3 regions of the Streptomyces sp. NPDC051740 genome follow, and region 1 is predicted to be linked to each of the others. Evidence: riboswitches for the same ligand, from Rfam matches in the RefSeq annotation. Region 1 holds a riboswitch; each other region holds the start of a gene.
The links. A riboswitch is a leader RNA that binds a small molecule or an ion and turns the genes downstream of it on or off. The one in region 1 is predicted to bind cobalamin.
Positions count from the first base shown of each region.

Region 1 (2,236 bases):
AGATGCGTGAGGTCGCGGAGTCCTCGCAGGTGGCGCTCGGCACGCTGTACCGCTACTTCCCGTCCAAGATCCATCTCCTGGTCGCGACCATGCAGGACCAGCTGGAGACCCTGCACGGCACGCTGGGGAAGAAGCCGCCGGCCGGTGAGACCCCGGCCGAGCGGGTCGCGGAGACCCTGATGCGGGCCTTCCGCGCGCTCCAGCGGGAGCCGCACCTGGCCGACGCGATGGTGCGCGCCCTGACGTTCGCGGACCGCAGCGTGAGCCCGGAGGTCGACCAGGTCTCCCGGCAGACCACGACGATCATCCTGGACGCCATGGAGCTCACCGATCCCACACCCGAGCAGCTCTCGGCCGTCCGGGTCATCGAGCACACCTGGCACTCGACCCTGATCACCTGGCTCTCGGGCCGCGCCTCCATCGCCCAGGTCAGGATCGACATAGAGACGGCGTGCCGCCTGGTGGACCTGACGGCCCCGAGGGGCCCGATGGCCACTGACGACCATCGGTGATCACCGGCGAGACCTTCGAAGCCTTTCCGGGGGCGTGCGGGTGCGGTGCGCGTCCCATGGTTGACGTGACCCTGCTCACCGAAGCCACCCCTGGCCCCTTCCCTACGGGCGGGTAGAGTGTCGGCGTCGTCATCACACCGTACGGGGGGAAGCCGGTGCAATTCCGGCGCTGACCCGCAACCGTAAGCCGCCCCGAGGCGGTGAGCCGGACTGCCCCGCACGGTCCATGACCGGCTCACGTGCCCGGCGGACCCGTCGGCGCACCGGCACCGTCGAGGTATACGGAGCCGAGCCGCCGGGGTGTCCCGCGCTGCCCGGCTCCCCGCAGGGAAGAAGGCACCCGCCGATCATGAATGTTCGCCGCAGCGCAGCGGTCCTGGCCGCCGTCGCCGTGATCGGCGCCGCCACCCCGGCCGCCGCCGACACCACCCCGTCCCCGTCACCGTCCCAGGCGCTCCCCTCCGCCCTGTACGGCGACGGCGACCCGCAGTACGACGGCGTCTGGCGCCAGTCGCTCGCCCTGCTCGCCCAGCACACCGTGGGCGTCGAGCCGTCGAAGGCGGCCGTCGGCTGGCTCACCGGCCAGCAGTGCGCCGACGGCTCCTTCGCCCCGTACCGCGCCGACACCGCCGAGGCGTGCGACGCGAAGACGATGGCCGACACCAACCAGACCGCCGCCGCCGTCCAGGCCCTCGCCGCGCTCGGCGGCCACGACGACGTCACGAAGAAGGCCGTCGACTGGCTGAAGTCCGCGCAGAACAAGGACGGCGGCTGGGGCTACGTGGCGGGCGGCGCCAGCGACACCAACTCCACCTCCGTCGTCGTCGGCGCGCTCGCGGCCGCCGGTGAGAAGCCGGCCGAGGTGAGGAAGGACGGCAAGTCCCCCTACGACGCCCTGCTGAAGCTGGCGCTGCCCTGCGAGGGCGACGGCGCGGGCGCGTTCGCCTTCCAGCCGGACAAGAAGGGCGAACTGGTCGCCAACGCGGACGCGACGGCGGCGGGCGTGCTCGGCTCGCTCGGTGCGGGCCTGGTCGTCGAGCCCGGCAAGGACGGCGCCGGGGAAGCGGCGTGCGAGAAGGCCGGCGGCCCCGGGCAGGCCGCCGCCAACGGTGCCGCGTACCTCACCGACGCCCTCGCCGAGGACGGCCACCTCACCTCCGCCCTCGCCGGCGCCGAGGACCAGCCCGACTACGGCAACACCGCCGACGCGGTGGTCGCGCTCGCCGCGCAGGGTGCCGGCGAGCAGGCCGGGAAGTCCCTGTCCTGGCTGGAGAAGAACGCCGCCGGCTGGGCGGCGCAGAGCGGCCCCGCCGCCTACGCCCAGCTGATCCTCGCCGCCCACGCGACCGGCGCCGACCCGCGCGACTTCGGCGGCACGGACCTGGTGAAGCAGCTCGGCGCGACCGGCCCGGCCGCCGGGAAGACCACGGAGGCCGAGGCGGACGAGAAGAAGGACGAGTCCGAGTCCGCATCGGACTCCGGCTTCGGTGTCTGGTGGTTCGTCGGCATCTGCCTGGTCGCCGGCATCGGCATCGGCTTCCTGATCAGCGGCCGTACGAAGCGGCAGCAGCCGTGATCCGCCGGGCCGCAGTCCTGTTCCTGGCCGCGCTCCTGCCCCTGTCGGCGGGCGCGGGCCAGGCGCAGGCCGCCGGCTACCGCTACTGGTCTTTCTGGGAGCAGGACGGCACGGCATGGACGTACGCGGACCAGGGCCCGTCCCTCGC
Region 1 is NZ_JBITCL010000002.1:583,419-585,654, reverse strand. It holds gene ACIA6T_RS05710 (TetR family transcriptional regulator) at 1-512, shown strand, start outside; cobalamin riboswitch at 612-749, shown strand; gene ACIA6T_RS05705 (prenyltransferase/squalene oxidase repeat-containing protein) at 862-2,088, shown strand; gene ACIA6T_RS05700 (SCO2322 family protein) at 2,085-2,236, shown strand, end outside.

Region 2 (2,236 bases), on a different contig from region 1:
CCCCCCATGGACATCGTCATCCGGCCGGTGGAACCCGGCGAGCACGAGGAACTCGGTGAGATCACCGCGCAGGCCTATCTGCTGGACGGGCTGCTCGACTTCGGGGAGAGCGACGCGTACCTCGGTGAGCTGCGGAACGTGGGGAAACGGGCGGCCGCCGCCGAGGTGCTGGTCGCCGTGGCGAACGGGTCGGTGCTGGGCGGGGTGACCTTCGTGCCGGGCCCCGGTCCGATGGCCGACATAGCGGGGCCGGGCGAGGCGGAGATCCGGATGCTGGCGGTCGCCCGCGCGGGCCGGGGACGGGGTGCCGGGGAGGCCCTGGTGCGTGCCTGCGTGGACCGGGCGCGGGCCGTCGAGGGGTGCGGACGGGTCGTGCTGTCGACCCAGCGCACCATGCGTGCCGCCCACCGCGTCTACGAACGGCTCGGTTTCACCCGCACCCCGGAACGCGACTGGAACCCGCTGCCGGAGCTGGACGACATCATGCTCCTCACCTATGAGTTGACACTCTGAGACCAGCGCGACACAAGATATGGGGTTGCTGGCGGCACCCGACACAAGATGTATGCTCATGCTCGCTGTCGTCGCAGGGGAATCCGGTGTGAATCCGGAACTGTCCCGCAACGGTGTACCCATGCCCGCGTACGCGTGTGCACGGGCGTCAGTCCGAGGACCTGCCGACAGTGCGCCCGGCCGTCCGGTCCGGGTGCCCTGACGTCCGGGCCTCGCGGAATGGGCCGGTGGACGCGACGCCGCGTGCGCTCGTGTACTGCCCCCTGCGCTCTTCGAGGCCCCCGTGCCGAGCGAGGGAGAGCCCCACGTGACCATCGCGCCAGCCGATCCGGCTTCAGCGATCGACGTGCCCGAGGAGAGCGGCGGCCCCGGTGCCGCGCTGCTGCGGACCCTGACCGAGCTGACCGCCGACCTGCCCGACGCCGACCCCGGCCGGGTCGCCGCCGCCGCGCTGCGCGGCCGGTCCGCTTCCGCCGACGAGGCGGAGCTGCGGGAGCTGGCCACCGAGGCGGCGGCCGGGCTCATCTCCGAGGACCCGGCCTACTCCCGGCTCGCCGCCCGGCTGCTGACCATCGGCATCCGCGCCGAGGCCGCCTCGCAGGGCGTCACCTCGTTCACCGGGTCCGTCGCGACCGGGCACCGCGAGGGCCTGATCTCCGACCGGACCGCCGCGTTCGTCCGGCTGCACGCCGCCCGTCTGGACGCGCTGATCGACACCGGGGCCGACGACCGCTTCGGCTACTTCGGCCTGCGCACCCTGCACAGCCGCTACCTGCTGCGGCATCCGGTCACCCGCAAGGTCGTCGAGACGCCCCAGCACTTCCTGCTGCGGGTCGCCACCGGACTCGCCGAGGACGACGGCGCCCGCTCCGTGGACGAGGTCGCCGCGCTGTACGGGCTGATGAGCCGCCTGGACTACCTGCCCTCCTCCCCCACGCTGTTCAACTCCGGCACGCGCCACCCGCAGATGTCGTCCTGCTACCTCCTCGACTCCCCCAAGGACGAGCTGGACTCCATCTACGACCGCTACCACCAGGTCGCCCGCCTCTCGAAGCACGCCGGCGGCATCGGCCTGTCCTACTCCCGCATCCGCGCCCGGGGTTCGCTGATCCGCGGCACCAACGGGCACTCCAACGGCATCGTCCCGTTCCTGAAGACGCTGGACGCCTCGGTCGCCGCCGTGAACCAGGGCGGCCGGCGCAAGGGCGCGGCGGCGGTCTACCTGGAGACCTGGCACTCCGACATCGAGGAGTTCCTGGAGCTGCGCGACAACACCGGCGAGGACGCCCGCCGTACGCACAATCTGAACCTCGCGCACTGGGTGCCGGACGAGTTCATGCGCCGGGTGAACGCCGACGCGCCCTGGTCGCTGTTCTCCCCGGCGGACGTGCCCGAACTGGTCGACCTGTGGGGCGAGGAGTTCGACGCGGCGTACCGGGCCGCCGAGGCGAAGGGCCTGGCGAGGAAGACCCTCCCGGCCCGCGAGCTGTACGGCCGCATGATGCGCACCCTCGCGCAGACCGGCAACGGCTGGATGACCTTCAAGGACGCGGCCAACCGGACGGCGAACCAGACCGCCGAGCCGGGCCACGTCATCCATTCCTCGAACCTCTGCACGGAGATCCTGGAAGTCACCGACGACGGGGAGACGGCGGTCTGCAACCTGGGATCGGTCAACCTCGGCGCCTTCGTGGACCGGGGGGACATCGACTGGGAGCGCCTC
Region 2 is NZ_JBITCL010000008.1:134,814-137,049, reverse strand. It holds gene ACIA6T_RS15865 (GNAT family N-acetyltransferase) at 7-513, shown strand; cobalamin riboswitch at 529-697, shown strand; gene ACIA6T_RS15860 (ribonucleoside-diphosphate reductase subunit alpha) at 821-2,236, shown strand, end outside.
Region 2: linked by a shared signal. The riboswitch ahead of ACIA6T_RS15860 (ribonucleoside-diphosphate reductase subunit alpha) and the one ahead of ACIA6T_RS05705 (prenyltransferase/squalene oxidase repeat-containing protein) in region 1 are both predicted to bind cobalamin.

Region 3 (2,236 bases), on a different contig from region 1:
TCCTGTCGTCCAGCACGGTGTCGTACGTGAAGACCACGTCGTCGGCGGTCAGCGGCTCGCCGTCGCTGAACTTCACGCCGTCGCGCAGGGTGTACGTGTAGGTGCGGCCGCCGTCGGTGACCTCGGGGAGCGCCTTCGCCAGGGCCGGCTTCAGCTTCATGCCGGCGTCGCGGGCGAGGAGTCCGTCGAAGATCTTGGAGTTGCCGTCCTTGCCGTAGCCGAGCAGGGGGCTGAGCGTGTCCGGTTCGGACGGGACCCCGATCACGACGGATTCGGCGGACGCTCCGCCGTCCGCGCCGCCGTCGCCCGGCGCCGAGCAGGCGGCTACCGCACCGGCCATCGCGACCGCGGCGGCGGTACCCCGTATTCGTCGGGTCGTCATCGAACCTCACATCCCTGTTGCCCAGAAATCGTTGTTGCATATTAATTGCAGTAAGGTACTGCCCAGGACCGCGGCCCCCCACTCCCCCGCCCCGACGGACGGTGCCGCTCGTGTCAAGTGCGCAGGTGTGCGCCGGGGTGCGAGCCGTCGGGCGCCGTCCGCGCGCCCCCTGTGACCGCTTGTCACCGGACCGGAACGGGCACTACTGTCACCACGCCTTGGTGACGGGAAATCGGTGCGATACCGGTGCGGCCCTCGCCACTGTGATCGGGAAGTCCGGCTCCAGTCCTCACGGACGGCCACTGGGCCCTAGGGCCCGGGAAGGCGGAGCACGGGCGGTGGTACCCGTCAGCCAGGAGACCGGCCAAGGCACGTCAACCATCCACGAGGTGCTGGAGAGGGTCTGCTGAGCCATGCACATAGCCGAGGGTTTTCTGCCACCGGCGCACGCGGTCGCCTGGGGCGCCGCGTCGGCGCCGTTCGTCGTCCACGGAGCCCGGTCGCTCATCCGTGAAGTCAGGGAACATCCCGAGAGCACGCTGCTGCTCGGCGCGTCGGGAGCGTTCACGTTCGTCCTGTCCGCGCTGAAACTGCCGTCGGTCACCGGGAGTTGCTCCCACCCCACCGGCACGGGTCTGGGCGCGATCCTGTTCCGGCCGCCGGTCATGGCGGTACTGGGCACCATCACCCTGCTGTTCCAGGCGCTGCTGCTCGCCCACGGGGGGCTGACCACACTGGGCGCCAACGTCTTCTCGATGGCGATCGTCGGCCCCTGGGCCGGGTACGGCGTCTACCGGCTGCTGCGCCGGTACGACGTGCCGCTGATGGTGGCGGTGTTCTTCGGCGCGTTCGTCGCCGACCTGTCGACGTACTGCGTGACGAGCGTGCAGCTGGCGCTCGCCTTCCCCGACCCGGGGAGCGGATTCCGGGGCGCGCTGGGCAAGTTCGGCTCCATCTTCGCCGTGACGCAGATCCCGCTCGCGGTGAGCGAGGGGCTGCTGACCGTGCTGGTGACGCGCATGCTGGTGCAGTCGAGCAAGGGGGAGCTGACCCGGCTCGGCGTGCTGGTGACGTCGGCGGCCGGGCGGAGGACGGCGAAGTCGTCCGACCCGGCGGAGGCGGTGGCCCGATGAGCCGCGACGCGAAGATCAACATGCTGCTGCTGGTGCTGGTGGCCGCGCTCTCCGTGATCCCGTTGGTGTTCGGGCTCGGCGACCACAAGGAGGAGCCGTTCACCGGCGCGGACGCCGAGGCGGAGACGGCGATCACCGAGATCGACCCGGACTACGAGCCGTGGTTCTCCCCGCTGTACGAACCGCCGTCCGGGGAGATCGAGTCGGCGCTGTTCGCCCTCCAGGCGGCGATCGGCACGGGCGTCCTCACGTACTACTTCGGGCTGCGGCGCGGGCGGCGGCAGGGGGAGGAGCGGGCGCTGGCACGGCTGCGGGCCGGGACGGACGCGGACGCCGGTGACGGGGCCGTCTCCGAACGACGACGGGTCTGACGGCACGTGCTGCCGATCGACGCGGCGGCGCACAGCAGTCGCTGGCGCCGCCGTCATCCCGTGGACAAGGCCGTGCTGGGGCTGGGGCTCACCCTGCTCGCCGTCTCGCTGCCGCCGTGGCCGGGCGCGGCCCTGGTGCTGGTGACGGCGCTCGTGGTGCTGCTCGGCCCGGCGGGGGTGCCGGGACTGCGGCTGTGGCGGGCGTACCGGGTGCCGCTGGGCTTCTGCGTCACCGGGGCGCTGACGCTGCTGGTGCGGGTGGGCGGGCCGGACGGGTTCGTGTCCTGGGCCGAGGACGGGCCGCTGCGCGCCGGGGAGTTGATGCTGCGCACGTCGGCGGCCTCGCTGGG
Region 3 is NZ_JBITCL010000004.1:150,256-152,491, reverse strand. It holds gene ACIA6T_RS08725 (ABC transporter substrate-binding protein) at 1-382, opposite strand, end outside; cobalamin riboswitch at 585-766, shown strand; gene ACIA6T_RS08720 (energy-coupling factor ABC transporter permease) at 796-1,515, shown strand; gene ACIA6T_RS08715 (energy-coupling factor ABC transporter substrate-binding protein) at 1,512-1,886, shown strand; gene cbiQ (cobalt ECF transporter T component CbiQ) at 1,893-2,236, shown strand, end outside.
Region 3: linked by a shared signal. The riboswitch ahead of ACIA6T_RS08720 (energy-coupling factor ABC transporter permease) and the one ahead of ACIA6T_RS05705 (prenyltransferase/squalene oxidase repeat-containing protein) in region 1 are both predicted to bind cobalamin.